2 regions of the Variovorax sp. P1_G12 genome follow, and region 2 is predicted to be linked to the other one. Evidence: riboswitches for the same ligand, from Rfam matches in the RefSeq annotation. Region 2 holds a riboswitch; the other holds the start of a gene.

Region 1 (9,626 bases), on a different contig from region 2:
AGACCTGGTGGGCCTTCGAGGCATCCTTGACCGGCATCGTGACCGAATAGCCCTTGGCCGGGTAGATCGGCAGGCGGATTCCGAGCGGCGCCGCGTAGAGTGGGCTCAGCGAGCCCATCGCCAGCACGAAGGCGTCGCCGCGGATACGCTGGAAGCGGCCCTCGCTGTCGGTCGCCTCGACGTGATCGATGCTGCCGCCGGCTTCGCGCAGCGCGGTCACGGTGTGGCTCATGAGGAAGCGCACGCCGGCCGCCTCGGCCAGCTTGACCAGCTCTCGCGCGAAGCGGTTGGCGTCGCCCGATTCGTCCTCCGCGGTGTAGGTGGCGCCGGCGAGCTGCGCACGGATGTGGGAGAGCGCGGGCTCGAGCTTCACCGCCTCGTCGGCCGAAATCACCCGCCGGTCGCAGCCGAGCGCGCGCATCTGCTCGGCCGGCTTCAGCGCCGCATCGAACTCTTTCTGCGTCGTGTAGAAGTGCAGGATGCCCTGGGTGCGCTGGTCGTAGTCCAGGCCGGTGTCGCGCCGCAGCTGCTGCAGGGTGTCGCGGCTGTAGGTGCCCAGGCGCACGATCTGCTCGATGTTGTGGCGGGTGCGCGCCGGCGTGCATTCGCGCAGGAACTGCAACCCCCAGAGCCACTGGCGCATGTCGGCGCGGATGCGGAACAGCAAGGGCGCATCTTCCTTGCCGAGCCATTGCAGCACCTTGAGTGGCGCCCCCGGGTTGGCCCAGGGCTCGGCATGGCTGACCGAGATCTGCCCGCCATTGGCGAAGCTGGTTTCCGCCGCCGGCGTGGCCTGGCGGTCGATCACGGTCACTTCGTGGCCGAGTTGCTGGAGGTAGTAGGCCGAAGTCACGCCGAGCAGGCCGGCGCCAAGAACGATCACGCGCATATCGAGAACCCTTGAAGGTTGCAGCGCTTGAACGCAACGGCGACGGAATGCTGTCGACAACGAAAGCAACCGGACCGAGAGTCCAAGTTGCCGCTCCCCCTGTCCTCGGTACCTGAGAGATTCACCCGCTGCGCCCGCAGCGGGTTTGCTCCTTCGGTGCACCACGCGCGCATGCAAGCGGCGTGATGGCTCTCCAGACGGCTTTGACAGTGAACTGCAGTACAGGCTCATCTTGTGAGCCGACCTGAGCGTTTATGGGAGTTTGCGCCTTCGGTGGGGCCCGTGGGCCCGCTCTCCTGCAGAGTGCGGATTGTAGCGGCGCAGCGCCGGCCTAGGGGCGCCGGAAGGCGAAGTCGAGCTCGGGCCGCAGGCCGCTGACGATGCGCGCGATCGACTTGCCCGCGCCGCAGGCATGGATCCAGGTCCGGCTGCCGGGCGCGGTATTCAGGAACAGGTTGGGCAAGCGCGTCTTGCCGATCATCGGCAGCCGGTTGGTGCTGACCGCATGCATGGCGGTCTCGAAGCTCGCCTGCTTGGCGTCGGCGACGCCGGGCAGCAGCATCTCGGTGCGGCGCACGATCGCCTGGAAGCGGTCCGAGTCGGGCTCGGCCGCCTCGTCGAGCCCGGCCTGCACGACGGCCTGAATCCGCAACTGCTCGCCGGCCGCCGTTTCGACGCGCGTGATGCGCAGCTTTCCCTGCCGGTCGCGCAGCGCGATGCGCGGCGCCTTCGCCGGGTCCAGGATCGGCATGGTGACGATGTACTCGCGCAGGAAGCGCAGCGGCATGTCGATGCCCAGGTCCTCGGCGTGCGGCACGCTCGAGGCCCCCAGCGCCAGCACGTAGGCCTGGGCGCGCAGCGTGGCGGGCTGGCCGGCGGCATCGAGCAGTTCGACGTGGTCGAGGCGGCCGTCGCGCTCCACGAGCGAGACCACCGTGTGCCCGGTCATGAAGCGCACCCCCGCCGCACGGCACAGGAACACCAGGCTGGCCGCGAATTGCGTCGCATCGCGCGCCGGATCCTCGAGCGCATGGGTCGCCCCGGCCAGCTTGCCGCGGATCGCCTTCAGCGCCGGTTCCATGCCGATCGCTTCGTCGGCCGACAGCAGCCGCTCCTCGCAGCCGAGCCCCGTCCAATGGCTTGCCCGGGCCGTCCGCACGCGGAAGGCCTCGGGGTCGGTGAAGAGGTTCAGGAGGCCGGCCGCCCGCGGGCCCTGCGGCACGCCAGCTTCGTCGCGCAGCGCCCGAGCGCTCTTGCGGCTGTAGGCGGCCAGGCGCACGAGATGGTCGAGAGAATCGCGTTTCGGCGGCGTGCCCATGGCCTGGTCGATCAGGCCGGCCAGCCGGCGGCGCATGCGGCCGCACATCTTGGTCCAGCGTTGAGCGGTCCGGGGCGCTGCGAGTCCGGGCCGCACTGCGGGCGAATGTGCACCGACCGCGGCCAGGCCGCGCGCCTTGGCCGCCGGCGTCGCGTGCCGGTCGACCACGGTCACTTCATGACCGAGCTGCTGAAGGTAATAGGCCGAAGTCACGCCGAGCAAGCCGGCGCCAAGTACAACCACGCGCATGTCCGAATCCTTTTGGGATGGCATGAACGGCGGGCGTTAGCGCTTACTGTGAAAGCGGCAAGACCCGGGGTTCAGACTGCCGCTCCCCCTGTCTCTGTTACCTGAGAGTTTCACCCGCTGCGTCCGGCAGCGGGTTTGCTCCTTCGGTGCACCACTTGGCGTGGTGACTCTCCAGTCGGCGATTGATCAAAAAATAGGCAGTGGCCGAATCGCATGGCGATTCACCTGAGCGTTCATGGGAGATTGCGCCATCGGTGGGACGGGTGCGTCCGCTTTTCTGCTCGCCGGATTTTATCGAGGAAACCGGTTTCGTGCTTTCAGGCCGGCGCCGGGCCGCCAGCGCGGCGTAGTCCGCGCTTCGCCCGGACGGGCGGCCTGCTGCTTCCCCCTCGGGGGGCAGCGAGTACACGAATTGACGAGCGTGGGGGTCAGCAGGTCAGCCCCGGCGCAGGCGCGTGAACAGCTCGAACTCCCAGTTGCGCATGCCCAGCAGCAGCGTGTAACCCTCGCGCTCCTTGGGCGACAGCTTCTGATCGGTCTGGTGCTGCTGGGCGAAGTCCTGCGCGACCCGTTGCAGCCGGTCGAGGAAGGCCGGCGCCAGCGACTTGCTGATCGAGCCGTGCACCAGCAGCAGGCCTTCGGCGGGGCCGTCGAAACCGCCGCGGTAATAGTCGAGCACCACGTTTTCGCGGAAGAAATCCATCACCGGCCCGTGCGGACGCCAGCGGAAGGTCTTGGCGAGCTTGAGCCGGTAGCGGTTCAGCGGCCGCAGTTCGATGATGCCGATCCGGTCGAGCTGGACCAGGTAGCCGATGCACTCGGCCTCGCTGATCCGGTAGGCGGCGACGATCTGCTCCAGCGTCCACTGGCTCAGCACGCAGATTGCCAGCAGCAGGAGCTTCTTGTCCTTGACCACCGCCTTCTCCTGCTCGAGGGTGAGTTCCTTGAGCAGGGGCTGAGCGTCCGCCACCCGGCGGGCCAGCTCGGCGAAGTCGATCTTGAGCGCCCGGCAGATCGCGTCGACCCGCGTCAGCGGCATGTCGCCCTTGGCCAGCATCCGCTTGACGCTGGATTCCGCCATGTCCAGAGATCTGGCCAGGTCGGCATAGGTCATGCGGGCGGTCTTGAGTTCGCTCTTGAGTGCGTTGACCAGGTCGACGGTGGTGCTCATGTCTGGGGGAGTATTGCGGCGCGATACCCAAAGTGGTGAAAAAGTGCTCCGTATCGATTCTCGATGCCCGGCGCGGGGTCGACAACCTAGATTCCGCCTCGTCGAGCCACCCATCGGAGTCTGCCATGTCCCTGCCGTCGTCCCTCTCCCATCGCGAGCGTGCCCTGCTGGCGCTCGCCGCGCTGCTATCGGTCGCCGCGGTTTTCGGTCCCGCGGTGCCGACCCCGGCGCTGGGCGGCGCGCCCTTCGCCGACGGCCGGTCCTGGGGTGCGCTGCCGAACGCGATGGACGTCTTGAGCAACCTGCCTTTCGCGGTGGTGGGCATCTGGGGCCTGCGCTGGCTGCACTGGCTCGGCCGCGCCCACGACGAGCTGCTGGAGGCCGCGCCGCTGCCGCAGGCCCTGGCGCCGCTGCCCTTCGATGCACTGGATTGCGCCTGGATGTTCTTCGCCGGCCTGATCCTCACCGCACTCGGCTCGGCCTTCTATCACCTGCAGCCCGATCCCATGCGGCTGGCGGCGGATCGCGCCGGCATGGCGGTGGCTTTCGCGGGGCTGGTCGGTGTCGCGGTCTGCGAGCGGGTCAGCGCACGCGCCGGCTGGCCAGCCGCCTGGGTCACGCTCGTCGGCGGGCTGCTGGCAGTGGCAGTCTGCCATCGCAGCGGCAACGCGCTGCCTTGGGCGCTGGTGCAGTTCGGCGGCCTGGCGCTGGTTCTCGCGCTGGCGCTGGCACGGCCGGTGCCGGGCGCCATCGGCCTCAAGCTCGGCGGGGTGGTCTTCTTCTATGCGCTCGCCAAGCTGTTCGAGCTGGCGGACCCTGCGATCCTCGATGCGACGAATCAATTGGTGTCGGGCCACAGCCTCAAGCACCTGACGGCCGCCCTGGCGGCGCTTCCCGTGCTGCATGCGCTGCAGGCGATGGGGCGGCAGACCCTGCGGCACAATTCGCGGGCCGCCGCCCTGACGGCCTGAGCAAACAGACCGCTGCGCCCATTCGAATGACCCATCCTTCCGAAGTCTCGTCCGCCAGCCTGCCCGAGGGGCCCGCCCACGCCAACCAGTTCGCCTTGTTGCGGCAGCGGCGCTTCGCGCCCTTCTTCTGGACCCAGTTCGCGGGCGCCGCCAACGACAACCTGTTCAAGTTCGCCTTCACGGTGATGGTGACCTACCAGCTGCAGCTGGCCTGGATGTCGCCCGCCATGGCGGGGCTGGCGATCGGCGCCCTGTTCATCCTGCCCTTTCTGCTGTTCTCCGCCACCGCGGGGCAACTCACGGACAAGTACGACAAGACGAAGATGATCCGCTTCGTCAAGAACCTCGAGATCGCGATCATGGGCATCGCCGCCTGGGGCTTCCTGCGGGCGGACGCCGTCGTGCTGCTCGGCTGCGTGTTCCTGATGGGGCTGCACTCGACCCTGTTCGGCCCGGTCAAGTTCGCCTATCTGCCGCAGGTGCTCGCGCCGCGCGAGCTCACCGGGGGCAACGGCATGGTCGAGATGGGCACCTTCGTCGCGATCCTGCTCGGGCAGGTCGCGGGCGGCCTGCTGGTCGCCCTGCCGCAGGTCGGGCATGCCACTGTGGCCGTGGCCTGCCTGCTGCTGGCGCTGGTCGGACGGGCGGTGGCGCAGGCGATCCCGCTGGCGCCGGCCACCGACCCCGGCCTGTCGATCAACTGGAATCCGGTCAGCGAAACCTGGCGCAACCTGAAGCTGGCGCACGGCAACGTGGTCGTCTTCCGCTCGCTGCTGGGCATCTCGTGGATGTGGTTCTTCGGCGCGGTCTTCCTGGCCCAGTTTCCGAGCTTCGCCAAGGAGGTGCTGCACGGCGACGAGCAGGTGGCCTCGCTGCTGCTGGTGGTGTTCTCGGTCGGCATCGGCATCGGCTCGCTGTTGTGCGAGACGCTGAGCCGGCGCCAGGTGGAGATCGGCCTGGTGCCGCTGGGCGCCATCGGCATGAGCGTGTTCGCGATCGATCTCTATTTCGCGTCGCGGGCGCTGCCGGCCGTGGGACAGATGGGGCTGGGCGCGTTCTCGGCCCAGCCGGCCCACTGGCGCGTGATGGCCGACCTGGGGCTGCTGTCGCTGTTCGCGGGGCTCTACAGCGTGCCGATGTATGCGCTGATCCAGATGCGCAGCCAGCCCACGCACCGGGCTCGTATCATCGCGGCCAACAACATCCTGAATGCGCTTTTCATGATCGCCAGTTCGGTCATCGCCGGTGCGCTGCTGAAGGGTGGCTTCACGATTCCCCAGATCTTCCTGTTCACCGGCATCGCCAACGCGGTCGTTGCTTTCTACATCTTCATGCTGGTTCCCGAATACCTGCTGCGCTTCGTGGCCTGGGTGCTGTCGCACCTGGTCTACCGCTTCGACATCCGGGGCCAGGAGCACATCCCGGCCGACGGGCCCGCGGTGCTGGTCTGCAACCACGTGAGCTTCATCGACGCGGTGCTGCTGATGGCCGCGAGCCCGCGCCCGATCCGCTTCATCATGGACCACCGCATCTTCGCCGTGCCGGTGCTCGGCTGGCTGTTCCGGATGGCCAAGGCGATCCCGATCGCGCCCCAGAAGGAAGACCCGGCGGCCTACGAGAAGGCCTTCGCGGAGGCCGTGCAGGTGCTGCGCGAGGGTGACCTGCTCGCCATCTTTCCCGAAGGCGCGATCACGCGCGACGGCAGCCTGCAACCGTTCAAGGGCGGCGTGATGAAGATCCTGGATGCCGCCCGCGCCGAAGGCCTCGACCCGCCGGTGATCCCGATGGCGCTGACCAATCTGTGGGGCTCGTACTTCAGCCGGATCGAGACGCGCGCCGGCCAGAACGTCGCGATGGTGCGGCCGTTCCGGCGCGGCTACTTCAGCCGCGTGGGGCTCCATGTCGGCAGTGCGGTGCCCCAGGTGGAGGTGCAGCCCGAAAGCCTGCGGCGGCGCGTGAGCGTGCTGCTCGGCAGCTGACGCCCGTCTGATGCCCGGCCTCCGTCAAATTCTCCACGCGATCACCTGGTTCGGTGACAGCGGATTTTTGCTGCCCGCCGCGATCTGGATCGCGGTGTGGCTCGGCATTCGCGGCGCCACCCGGCCCCTGGCGGTGCTCTGGGTGCTGCTGTTCGGCCTCGGCGGCGCCCTGATTGCGGTGTCGAAGATCGCCTTCCTCGGCTGGGGCATCGGCAGCGTCACACTCGATTTCACCGGCTTCAGCGGCCACACCGCGATCGCGGCCAGCGTCTGGCCGGTGGCCTGCTGGTTGGTGGTCTCGCGCTGGGAGCATCGGGTCCGGGTGGGCGCAGCACTGCTCGGATGGCTGTTCGCCGCCTTCATCGGCGCCACCCGGCTGGCGCTCGATGCGCATTCGCTCTCGGAAGTGGTGTTCGGCTATGCGCTGGGCGCGGCGGTCAGCGGGACCTTTCTCTGGTGGCAGCACCGCCTGCCGCATCCACGCCTGAGCTGGACGCTGGTGCTGCTGAGCCTCGCCACGCCGGTGCTGTTCCTGCGGCCCGGCACGCCGGCGCCGACCCAGGGCGCGCTCGAAGTCATTGCCGTGCGACTGTCGGGCATCGAGCGGCCTTTCACGCGCGCCGACCTGCTGGCGGGTCGCCGGATGCCGCTGGGTATCAGGTAGCGATACCGGCGGCGCAGAGTATCGCGACCGCTGCATCAAAGCGCTCCAGGGAACCAAGGGGCGGACCATCATCCGCCCACTTTCATTTCCTGGCGGAGCGAACTTCATGAAGCAGTATCTGTTCACGTTTTCTGGCTGCGGCCTGTGCGGCCCGCTCTGCGAGGGCGGGAAGCCGTGCTGAGCCGGACGTCCACCAACTTCGGCCCGTACGAGCGTGAATACCGGGTGCGCGTCTCGCGCTCTCGGCACCTCGTGGGGCTGGCGTTGCAGATGAGCCTGATGGCTGCGGCAGTGATCCTGGCCGGGGTGTTCGTGTTTCCCGTGAACCGGGGGGGCTCGCAAGCCATCGTCCAGAATCAGTCGATCCAGAACGACAAATCGTCTCAAGAGAAGGAATGCGATGAGCAAAGCCCTGCGCCTGTCCGAAAAGTGGTTTCGCCGCGGCCTTTGGCTGGTGGCGATTGTGTTCGCCAGCTTCCTGGTCGGGCTCGGCAACACGATCGTCGGTGACCTGCCCCAGGTCGAACACCGGATCGAGCTCGACGATTTCATCGACCGTGCGGCGGCCGATCCGCTGCGCAACACCGTGCGCGACGCCGAGCGCAGCGAGCAGCAGGCGGCGCGCGACCGCGAGCAGGCCGAGCTCAAGCTGGTCGCGGCCCAGCAGGCCAGCCGGGCGGCGCGCGAGACCTTCGGCAACTGGCTCGCCACCCGCCGCGCCACCGCGCAGCCCGATCAGGACAGCGAGCTGATCGTCCGCACCAAGGCGCTCGACGCGCTGAAGGCCAAGGAGGACGAGGCCGAGCGCAACGTGGTCGCGCAGCGCCAGATCGCGCTCGATGCCCGGCAGTCGCGCCAGCGGGCGCAGCAGCAACTGGTGGTGCTCGAGGAGGCGGCGCGGAAGCGGCTCGATGCCGAGAACCGAAAGGTCGAGCTTCGGGTGTTCCTGTACCGGCTGGCGCTCACGCTGCCGCTGCTGGTGATCGCCGGCTGGCTGTTCGCGAAGAAGCGCAAGAGCACCTGGTGGCCCTTCGTCTGGGGCTTCATCTACTTCGCGCTGTTCGCCTTCTTCGTCGAACTGGTGCCCTACCTGCCGAGCTACGGCGGCTACGTTCGCTATGCAGTGGGTATCGTGGTCACGGTGCTGATCGGACGCTACGCCATCCTGGCGCTCAACCGCTACCTGGCGCGCCAGAAGCTGGCCGAGGCGCAGCCCGAGACGGTGCGCCGCCACGAGCTGAGCTACGACACGGCGCTGGCGCGGCTGGCCAAGAGCGTGTGCCCGGGCTGCGAACGCCCGGTGGACCTCAAGAACGACGAGATCGACTTCTGCCCGCACTGCGGCATCGGGCTGTTCGACCACTGCCGCGCCTGCGATGCGCGCAAGAACGCCTTCGCCAAGTTCTGCCACGCCTGCGGCACGGCGGCGGATGCGGGTGCTGCGCCGCCGGCGCCGCCGCCTCCCGGGCCGCTTCAGGTCCAGCCGGCGTCCACCACGTAGTCCTGCGCGGTGCACATCTTCGAATCGTCGGCGGCCAGGAACAGCGCCATGCTGGCGATGTCCTCGGCCATCACGCGGCCGGGCAGGCACTGGGCGGCGTCGATCTCGGCGGCCGATTCGGGCTTGACCCAGAGCCGCAGCTGGCGCTCGGTCATGACCCAGCCCGGGACGATCGAGTTGACCCGGACGTTGGCCTTGCCCAGATCGCGCGCCAGCGAGCGCGTGAGCCCGCGCGTGGCCGCCTTGCAGGCCTGATAGACCGGATAGCCGGCGCCCTTGATCATCCAGCTCATCGAGCCGAAGTTGATGATCGAGCCGCCGCCCAGTGCGCGCATGTCGTCCGCCACTGCCTGGGCGGCGAAGAACTGGTGCTTGAAGTTGACCGCGACGAGACGGTCGAAATCATCGCTCGTGACCTCGGCCATCTGGTGGCGGCGGTCGTTGGCGGCGTTGTTGAGCAACACCCGGATCGGGCCGAAGCGCGAGCGCACCGCGGCGATGGTCGCACCGAGCGCGGCCACGTCGGTGACGTCGCATTCCTGGAACAGCGGTTCGTTGTTGCCGCCCAGTTGCTGCGCCAGCGCGCGCCCGGCCGTCACGTCGAGATCGCAGAAGCCGACCCGCGCGCCCTGCGCATGGAAGGCGCGCACCAGGGCTTCGCCGATGCCGGTGGCGCCGCCCGAGATGAAGACGGTGCGGCCGGCCAGGGAGGGGTAGATGGCGGAGGGAGCGGGGGAGGTGGATGCGGACATGCGTGGATTCTGAGCTTCCGCCGAGCCGCTCGCCACCCAGGTGAACGAGAATGCCCGCGTTGGCACGCGGCTTCGCGGACCCTGCGCTCAGCCTAGATCCCGCGTGCCCGATCCGCCTTGAAGCGGGCGCGG
Region 2 (9,626 bases):
GCGAGCTGTTCGGTGGCCGCCTGCAGCGAGTCGGCCTCGAAGAAGCCGAAGCCCGCCACCAGGTCTTCGGTGTGCTCGAACGGCCCCGGCACCCGCTGCGGGCCGTCCGCCGAGAAGTGCAGGCGGACGCCGTGCGAGCTGGCCTGCAGCGCGGCATGGGGGAGCGCGGGGGCCACCGGCAGCGTCTCGTCGGCGTCGAGGCCGGTCTCGGTGCGCCGGTCGGCCTTGCGGAGGATCACGAATCTCATCCCGCAAGGATAGCGTTGTGCGCTCAGCGCCGCAGCGGGAGCATGGCGCGCAGCCGCTCGTCGCGCAGGAAGAGGCCGCCCCAGGCCATGAGTCCGATGTAGAGCCCGAACAGCAGATGGCTGAAGACCGGGCTGCCCACGCGCAGGTGGGTCGCCATGGCGCCGCCGAGCAGGCCCGTCAGCAGGATGGCGCCGAGCACCGAGCTGCGCGGGATGGCGTAGAGCACGCCGATCGCGAGCGTCAGCACGCCGAGGCCGAAGGCGATGTCCGTCGGATAGCCGAGTTCGGCCAGTGACTGCTTGACCACGTCCATCTCGACCACCTTGATGGCGCCGTCGAACAGCAGGAACGCGACGACCAGGCCGCTGAGGATGCGGCCGGTCCAGAGGGCGGCGCCCGAGGCGGGCGCGGTCGGAAGGATGGCTTGCATGCGAGTGCTCCTCAGGCCTTGCCGGCCGCTTGCCGGGCCACGGCGCGCTCGCGCAGGTTCTCTTCCTGCTTGCGGATCTCGGGCGTGAACTCGGCGCCGAAATCTTCCGCCTCGTAGACCTGGCGCAGCTCCAGCGCGACGTTGCCGTGGCCGTCGATCGGCGGCCAGCGCTTGACCCATTCGAGCGCTTCCTCCCTCGACTTCACCTGGATCAAGGTGAAGCCTGCGACCAGTTCCTTGGTCTCGGCGAACGGGCCGTCGATCACGGTCGGCCTGCCGCCCTTGAACTGGATGCGGGCGCCCGTGGCGCTGGGCTTCAGGCCCATGCCGTCGAGCATCACGCCTGCGGCGATCATCTGCTCGTTGTACTTCATCATGTCGGCGACCAGCTGCTGGGTCGGCATCGCGCCGGCCTCGGTCTCGGGGTCGGCCTTGCGAATGATCATGAATTTCATGGTCGTGTCTCCTTCGGGCGTCCGTTCAGGCGCGCTTGGCGGCGACTTCGGCGAGCACCCGCTGTTCCTGCGCGCGCAGCTCCGGCGTGAGCTCGGCGCCGAAGTCGTCCAGCTCGAACACCTGGCGCAGCTCGAGCTCGGTGCCATCGTCGAAGGGCGCGCGGCGCAGCCATTCGAGCGCTTCCTCCTTCGAGCGCACCTGCCACAGCCAGAAGCCGGCGATCAGCTCCTTGGTCTCGCTGAAGGGGCCGTCGACCACGGTCCGGTCCTTGCCGGAGAAGCGCATGCGGGCGCCCTTGGCGCTGGGATGGAGGCCTTCCATCGCGAGCAGCACGCCGGCCTTGACCAGCGCCTCGTTGTAGTTGCCCATGTCGGTCAGCAGCTGTTCGCTCGGCATCACGCCGGCTTCCGAGTCCTTGCTGGCCTTGACGATCACCATGTATCGCATGTCGTTGCTCCTTCGGATTCGAGGCCGGCGCCGGTCGGGATCGACCGGGCAGTTCCGGGGCTCTGATTGGACGTCGAAGCAGCGAACGCGAAATCGACAGCCGGAGGGGCTTTCAATTGTAAAAAAATGTTTCTAAATCCTCAGGCCTTGGCGTACGCGTCCAGCGGCACGCAGCTGCAGAACAGGTTGCGGTCGCCGTAGACGTTGTCGACCCGGCCGATCGGCGGCCAGTACTTGGCCTGTCGGAGGCTGTCCAGCGGGAAGGCGCCGAGCTCCCGCGAGTAGGGCCGCGTCCATTCGCTGCCGAGCAGGCTGGCGGCGGTGTGGGGGGCGTTGCGCAGCGGGTTGTCGTCCTTGGGCCAGATGCCTTCCTCGACGCGGCGGATCTCGCCCCGGATCGCGATCATGGCGTCGATGAAGCGGTCGAGCTCGGCCAGCGGCTCGCTCTCGGTCGGCTCCACCATCAGCGTGCCGGGCACCGGAAAGCTCAGCGTCGGCGCATGGAAGCCGTAGTCGATGAGTCGCTTGGCGACGTCCTCTGCGCTCACGCCGCTGGCCTCCTTGAGCGGGCGCAGGTCGAGGATGCACTCGTGCGCCACGTGGCCGTTCGGGCTCGCGTACAGCGTCGGGTAGTGGTCCTTGAGCCGCGCGCTGATGTAGTTGGCGCTGAGGATCGCGGTCTCGGTCGCCGCCTGCAGGCCCTTGGCGCCCATCATGCGGCAGTACATCCAGCTGATCGGCAGCACCGCCGCATTGCCCAGCGGCGCGGCGGAGACCGCGCCGACGGCGCCGTTCGACGCCAGCCCGCCGGTGACATGGCCCGGCAGGTAGGGCACCAGGTCTTCCACCACGCACACCGGCCCGACGCCGGGGCCGCCGCCGCCGTGCGGGATGCAGAAGGTCTTGTGCAGGTTCAGGTGGCTGACGTCGCCGCCGAACTCGCCCGGGGCGGCCACGCCGACCAGCGCGTTCATGTTGGCGCCGTCGACGTAGACCCGGCCGCCGTGCGCGTGCACGATCTCGCAGAGTTCCTTGACGCGGGTCTCGAACACGCCGTGGGTGCTGGGGTAGGTGATCATCACCGCGGCCAGCTTGTCGCCGTGCTTCTCGCAGGCGCGCTTCAGATCGTCGATGTCGACATTGCCGTCGGCGTCGCAGGCCGTCACCACCACCTGCATGCCCACCATCTGGGCGCTGGCCGGATTGGTGCCATGCGCGGACGAGGGAATCAGGCAGACGTCGCGATGCGCTTCGCCCTTGGCCTCATGGAAGGCCTTGATCGCGAGCAGGCCCGCGTATTCGCCCTGCGAGCCGGCGTTGGGCTGCAGGCTGATGCCCGCGTAGCCGGTCGCTTCGCAGAGCCAGGCGCGCAGCTGGGCGTCGAGCTGCGCATAGCCCAGCATCTGCTCGGGCGGCGCGAACGGGTGGATGTCGGCGAACTCGGGCCAGGTGATCGGGATCATCTCGCTGGTCGCGTTGAGCTTCATGGTGCAGCTGCCCAGCGGGATCATGCTGCGGTCGAGCGCGAGGTCCTTGTCGCTCAGGCTGCGGATGTAGCGCAGCATCGCGGTTTCGCTCTTGTGGGTGTTGAACACCGGGTGCGTCAGGAAGGCGCTCGTGCGGCGCAGGTCCTCGGGCAGGCGCGGCGCCGCCGCGGCGGCGATGGCGTCGAAGTCGGGCGCCGGCGTGCCGGCCGGCGCGAACAGACCCCACAGCGTCACGACGTCGGCCCGCGTGGTGGTCTCGTCGAGCGAGACGCCCAGGTGGTGCTGCAGACGGTGGCGCAGGTTGATGCCGGCGGCTTGTGCGCGTTCGTTGATCGCCTGCGTGTCGTCGCCGGTGCGGATCGTGAGCGAGTCGAAGGCGGTGCCGTTGACCAGCTCGCGGCCCAGTTGTTCGAGGCCCTGCGCCAGCACCGCGGTCAGCAGGGCGACGCGCTGCGCGATGCGGCGCAGGCCTTCAGGGCCATGGTAGACGGCGTACATGCTCGCCACCACGGCGGGCAGCACCTGCGCGGTGCAGATGTTCGAGGTCGCCTTCTCGCGCCGGATGTGCTGCTCGCGCGTCTGCAGCGCCAGCCGGTAGGCCGGCTGGCCGTGCGCGTCGACGCTGACGCCCACCAGCCGCCCGGGCAGCGAGCGCTTGAATTCATCGCGGCAGGCCAGGTAGGCCGCATGCGGGCCGCCGTTGCACATCGGCATGCCGAAGCGCTGGGTGGTGCCGCAGACGATGTCCGCATCCCATTCGCCCGGCGGCGCCAGCAGCGTCAATGCCAGCAGGTCGGCCGCGACGCAGAAGGCGGCCTCGCACTGGTGCGCGTGGCCGGCCAGCGGGCGCAGGTCGTGCACCTGGCCGGTGGTGGCGGGGTATTGCGCGAGCGCGCCGAAGAAGCCGCCGCTGGCCATCAGGTGCGGCAGCGTCTCGGAGGCGGTGCTGACCTTGACCTCGATGCCCAGCGGCGCGGCGCGCGTGCGGATCACCTCGATGGTCTGCGGATGGCAGTCGCCCGACACCAGGAACACGTTGCTCTTGCTCTTCACGCTGCGGCGGGCCAATGTCATCGCCTCGGCCGCCGCAGTGGCCTCGTCGAGCATCGAGGCGTTGGCGATCGCCATGCCCGTGAGGTCGCAGACCATGGTCTGGAAATTGACCAGCGCCTCCATGCGGCCCTGCGAGATCTCGGCCTGGTAGGGCGTGTAGGCGGTGTACCAGGCCGGGTTCTCGAGCACGTTGCGCAGGATCACGCCGGGCGTGTGGGTGCCGTAGTAGCCCTGGCCGATGAAGTTCCTGGCCACCTTGTTCTTGGCGGCGATCGCCTTCAGCTCGGCCAGCGCATCGGCTTCGGTGATCGGCGGCGCCAGCCGCATCGGCCGGCGCCGGCGGATGGCCGGCGGCACGATGCCGTCGATAAGCTCGGCGCGCGTGGCCGAGCCGACGGCGGCGAGCATGCGGACTTCGTCCTCGGCTTCGATGCCGATGTGGCGCGCGATGAATTCTTCGGCGTTCTGGAGTTCGCTGAGCGAGGGGGCAGTGGGCAGCACGGGCGTCGGCATGGAAGGGTCCGGTCGGGCGTAGGGGTCAGTTGTCGGCGGAGAATTTCGCGTAGGCGGTTTCGTCGAGCAGCGGCTCGAGCTGCGCGGGGTCGCTCACGCGCACCTTGAAGAACCAGCCGGCGTCCATCGGTGCACTGTTGGCGAGCGAGGGATCGGCGCGCAGCGCCTCGTTGACCTCGGTGATCTCGCCAGACACCGGCATGAACACGTCGGCCGCGGCCTTGACCGACTCGACCACGCCGGCGACATCGCCCTGGGCGAAGCTCTTGCCGACTTCGGGCAGGTCGACGAAGACCACGTCGCCGAGGGCGTCCTGCGCATGCACCGTGATGCCGACCGTGACCAGCGCCGCGTCGGCTTCCTGCCGCACCCACTCGTGGTCCTTGGTGTACTTGAGGCTCATGAAAATCTCCTTGAAAAGTGTCTGGCTTGAAGAAATCGAGAAATCGAGGAAGGCCTCAGCCCCGGTGGTAGCGCGCGGGAACGAAGGGCAGGGTGCTCACTTCCATCGGCACCGGCTTGCCGCGCACGATGGCCTGGATCCGTGTTCCGGGCTCGGCATAGGCCAGCGCGACGTAGCCCATTGCGACCGGCCGGTCGACGGTCGGGCCCAGCAGTCCGCTGGTGACCTGGCCGATGGCCAGGCCGCCCTCGAAGGATTCGAGCATCGTGCCGTCGCGCACCGGAATGCGTTCCAGCGCCACCAGGCCGACCCGCTTGCGCTTGAGCGTCTCGTGGTCCAGGTGGCCGGCCGCGCCGTTGGCGGCGGTGAGCTGCGCCAGCACCCTGGCCGCGCCGGGGAAGCCGCCTTCGCGTGCGCCGCCCGTGCGCCGCACCTTCTGGATCGCCCAGCCGAGGGAGGCCTCGACCGGCGTGGTGCCGGCGTCGATGTCGCTGCCATAGAGGCACAGGCCGGCTTCCAGCCGCAGCGAGTTGCGCGCGCCCAGGCCGATCGGCTTCACCTCGGGCTGGGCCAGCAGCAGGCGGGCCAGTGGCTCGGCGTCGCGGGCGGCGACCGAGATCTCGAAACCGTCCTCGCCGGTGTAGCCGCTGCGCGTCACGAAGGCCGCGATGCCGCCGATCTGCACCGTGCCGCCGGTCATGAAGACGAAGCGCTCGATGCCGGGCGACAGGCGCGCCAACGCGGCCGCGGCCTGCGGCCCCTGGAGCGCGAGCAGCGCGTGGTCGGGCATCGGCAGCACCTGGCAGCGCTGGCCGATCCGGGCCGTGATGTGCGCGATATCGGCCTGCTTGCAGGCGCCGTTGACGATCACGAACAGCGAATCCTGGCCTTCGTTGAAGAACATCAGGTCGTCGAGGATGCCGCCTTCGTCGTTCAGCAGCAGCCCGTAGCGCTGTTTGCCGGGCGCCAGGCCGATCACGTCGACCGGCATCAGGCTCTCGAAGGCGGCGGCGGCATCGGGGCCGGCCAGGCGCAGCTGTCCCATGTGGGAGATGTCGAACAGGCCGGCGGCCTCGCGCGTGTGCTTGTGCTCGGCCATCAGGCCGGCGGGGTATTGCACCGGCATCGCGTAGCCGGCAAAGGGCACCATGCGGGCGCCGAGCTCCAGGTGGAGGCCGTGGAGCGGGGTCTTCTGCAGATCGTCGGATGCGGCGGCCAAGGGCGTATCTCCAAAGGGGCAGTCTAGTTCCATGGCGAGAAGCCATGGGCCACCCCTGCTGTCCGCTTTACCTGAGAGATTCGCCCCACGATCGGGGTTTGCTCCTTCGGTGGACGGACCGGCGCGACTGCGCGACGAACCGCCTCTCTCCAGCAAGGAAACGCCCGGGAACGGGCGCTTCGTCAGTCCTTTTGCCTGAGCGTTCGGGCCCGTGTTTCGAGGGACCTGCGCCTTCGGCGGTCCCATGGTGGCGGGACGCTCTCCTGACCGGGCGAGTGTAAGGGAATCGGCGGCCGCCCGGCCGGCGTTTTTCAGTGCACGGCCGTCGAAGGCAGCAGCCGGTCGATGCGCTCGCGGATCGACTCGGCGCGTTCGGTGCCCGCTGCCTGTTCGATTTCGTCGAGCATCTCGCTCGCCACGGCCAGCATCGCGGCGCGGTCGCGCGCCTCCCGCAGCAGCTCGCGAAAGCGCTCGGCCAGCAGGGGATCGCGGCGCACGAACATGCGTTCGCACAGATCGAAAAGGAACATGCGCGTGGTGGCGAGCGAGCGCTTGCCGTCGAAGGCATCGGCCGCGGCCGGCGCGGGGTCGGCCGGCTGTTGCTGCACCGGCATCGGCACGCGGTCCTGCGCCAGGGGTCCGCGATCCAGGAGGTAGCCTTCGCGCACCAGATGCAGCGCGACACGCCCGGCTTCGTCCCGGCCGCCGAACAGCTGGCCGAAGTCGGTCACCGACCGCTGGCCATCGGCCATCAGCAGCAGGGCGCGTTCGCGCTGGCCCAGGCTGCGGCAGCCGGGGCGGAGTTCATGGCGCGCCTTGTCGGTCTTGATGAGGAACATGGGGTGCTGCGGCGTTCGGTGGTCGAGCGCCGCAGCATGGGCCTCTTGCGTGACGGCGTCGTGAAACCGCCGGCATCGGCGCTATTTCGAGTAGACCAGGTCGCGCAGCCCGAGCGAGATGCCGGGCACGTAGGTGACCACCATCAGGCAGGCCAGGATCACCAGCACGAACGGGACCAGGTAGGGCACGATGCGGTCGAGCGAAATGCGCGCCACGGTGCAGGCCGCGAACAGGTTGACGCCGAAGGGCGGCGTGATCATGCCGAGCGCCAGGTTCACCACCATCACCAGGCCGAAGTGCACCGGATCGATGCCGAAGTGCATCGCCACCGGCGCCAGGATCGGCGCCAGCACGATGATCGCCGCGCTGGTCTCGATGAACATGCCGATCACGAACAGGGCGCCATTGACGCCGAGCAGGAACATCGCCGGCGACTGCAGCACCTCCTGCAGCCAGCGGCCGATGGCGTCGGGCACGCCGGCGCGCGTGATCAGGAAGGCGAACAGCCCGGCGTTGGCGATGATGAACATGATCACCGACGACGACACCACCGACTTGCGCAGCACCGCATAGAGTCCGGCCGGCCTGATCTCGCGGTAGATCAGCGTGCCGACGATCAGCGCGTAGAGCACCGCCACCGCCGACGCCTCGGTGGGCGTGAAGATGCCGCCGTAGATGCCGCCGAGGATGATCACCGGCATCAGCAGCGCCCAGCCGGCGCGCCAGGTCGCGGTGCCGACGCCGAGCCGGCCGTCGCCGTCGTTCTTGCCCAGTCCCTTGAACTTGCAATAGACGTAGACGAAGGCCATCAGGGCCAGGCTGATCAGGATGCCCGGGCCGAAGCCGGCGATGAACAGCTCGCCGATCGAGACCTCGGCGCTGACGCCGTACAGGATCATCGGGATCGAGGGCGGGATGATCACGCCGAGCTCGGCGCTGGTGGCCTGCAGCGCGGCGGCGTAGCCCACCGGGTAGCCGTGCTTGATCAGCGCCGGGATCAGGATGGCGCCGATCGCGAAGGTGGTCGCCACCGAGGAGCCCGACACCGCGGCGAAGATCATGCAGGTCAGCACGCAGGTCATCGGCAGGCCGCCCTGCACGCCGCCCACCAGGCTCTTGGCGAAGTCGACCAGGCGGCGCGAGATGCCGCCGGTCTCCATCAGGTTGCCGGCCAGGATGAAGAAGGGAATGGCGGCGAGCGGAAACTTGTTGATCGCGTTGAACATCTCCTTGACGGAGATCAGCATGTTCGCGCTGGAGGCCTGGATGCCGAGCACCGAGGCCAGGCCGATGGAAACGGCGACGGAGATGGTGAGTGCGAAGCACACCACCATGGTCGTGATCATCACGGGGGTCATTGAGCGGTTTCCAGTTCGTTGCGCTTCGGGTCGATCAGGTTGGCGATGATGCCGATCACGCAGAACAGCCCGCCCACCGGCAGCGCCAGGTAGGCCCAGAACATAGAGACCGATTCGAGGCCGGCCATCGACTGCACGCTGCCGCGCTGCGCGTAATCCCAGCCCCACCAGATGATGACCGCGATCAGGGTCAGCGCGGCCAGGCACACCACCCAGTCGAGCACGCGGCGGACTTTCGGTGGACTCCAGCGGTAGAGCACGTCGACGCTGACCATCGCGCCCTCGCGGAAGGCGGTCGGGATGCCCAGGAAAACCATCCAGATCAGGCTGATGCGGATCAGGATCTCGGACCATTCGGCCGGTTGTTCGAGCACGAAGCGGGTGACGATCTGGAACACGCCGAGGGCGGAGGCGACCACCAGCATGAAGCAGGCGATCGCCATCGCCAGGCCGGTGGTCCAGCGGTCGAGTGCGAGGAAGGCGGATTTCATGAGCGCATCAGGGTTCGGACAAAAAAACGCCCGCCAGCGCAGGCTGTGCGGGCGCGTGCGGCCGCGAGAAGTTTCGCGGCGGCGGGTTACTTGACGTCGCGGATCTTGTCCAGGTTGGCCTTGCCGAACTGCTTCTCGAAGTCGGCGTTGACCGGCGCCAGCGCGGCCACGAACTTGGCCTTGTCGACGTTGTCGATGACGGTCATGCCCTTGGCGCGCAGGTCGGCCACGCCCTTGGCATCGTCTTCGTCGACGCGGGCCCGGTTGGCCTTGATGCCTTCCTTGGCGGCATCGAGGAAGGCCTGCTTGTCGGCGGCGCTGAGCTTGTCGAAGGTGCCCTTGCTCATCAGGAAGATGCAGGGCGAGTAGACGTGGCCGGTCAGCGTGAGGTGCTTCTGCACCTGGTCGAACTTGGCCGAGATGATCACGGGCAGCGGGTTCTCCTGGCCGTCGACCGTGCCCTGCTGGAGCGCGGTGAACACCTCGGGGAAGGCCATCGGCGTGGTGATGATGCCGAAGCCCTTGTAGGCCGCGATGTGCACCGGGTTCTCCATGGTGCGCATCTTCAGGCCCTTGAGGTCCTCGGGCGCCTTCACGTCGCGCTTGCTGTTGGTCATGTGGCGGAAGCCGTTCTCGCCCCAGCCCAATGCCTTGAAGCCCTTGGCGTCGAACTTGACCAG

The links. A riboswitch is a leader RNA that binds a small molecule or an ion and turns the genes downstream of it on or off. The one in region 2 is predicted to bind glycine.
Region 1: it holds a riboswitch for glycine, as region 2 does, so the genes downstream of both, AC1D2O_RS12630 (FAD-dependent oxidoreductase) here and gcvT (glycine cleavage system aminomethyltransferase GcvT) in region 2, are expected to answer to the same signal.

What each region holds. Positions count from the first base shown of each region.
Region 1 is NZ_JBFUBW010000009.1:129,668-139,293, reverse strand. It holds gene AC1D2O_RS12635 (D-amino acid dehydrogenase) at 1-889, opposite strand, end outside; glycine riboswitch at 979-1,096, opposite strand; glycine riboswitch at 1,097-1,198, opposite strand; gene AC1D2O_RS12630 (FAD-dependent oxidoreductase) at 1,221-2,456, opposite strand; glycine riboswitch at 2,535-2,641, opposite strand; gene AC1D2O_RS12625 (helix-turn-helix domain-containing protein) at 2,893-3,627, opposite strand; gene AC1D2O_RS12620 (hypothetical protein) at 3,753-4,598, shown strand; gene AC1D2O_RS12615 (MFS transporter) at 4,625-6,577, shown strand; gene AC1D2O_RS12610 (phosphatase PAP2 family protein) at 6,588-7,241, shown strand; gene AC1D2O_RS12605 (serine endopeptidase) at 7,642-8,742, shown strand; gene AC1D2O_RS12600 (SDR family NAD(P)-dependent oxidoreductase) at 8,715-9,494, opposite strand; gene tgt (tRNA guanosine(34) transglycosylase Tgt) at 9,587-9,626, opposite strand, start outside.
Region 2 is NZ_JBFUBW010000004.1:247,805-257,430, reverse strand. It holds gene AC1D2O_RS06885 (YciI family protein) at 1-239, opposite strand, end outside; gene AC1D2O_RS06880 (DoxX family protein) at 272-679, opposite strand; gene AC1D2O_RS06875 (YciI family protein) at 691-1,134, opposite strand; gene AC1D2O_RS06870 (YciI family protein) at 1,160-1,582, opposite strand; gene gcvP (aminomethyl-transferring glycine dehydrogenase) at 1,723-4,635, opposite strand; gene gcvH (glycine cleavage system protein GcvH) at 4,661-5,038, opposite strand; gene gcvT (glycine cleavage system aminomethyltransferase GcvT) at 5,094-6,290, opposite strand; glycine riboswitch at 6,306-6,420, opposite strand; glycine riboswitch at 6,439-6,525, opposite strand; gene AC1D2O_RS06850 (hypothetical protein) at 6,569-7,096, opposite strand; gene AC1D2O_RS06845 (TRAP transporter large permease) at 7,178-8,455, opposite strand; gene AC1D2O_RS06840 (TRAP transporter small permease) at 8,452-8,946, opposite strand; gene AC1D2O_RS06835 (TRAP transporter substrate-binding protein) at 9,033-9,626, opposite strand, start outside.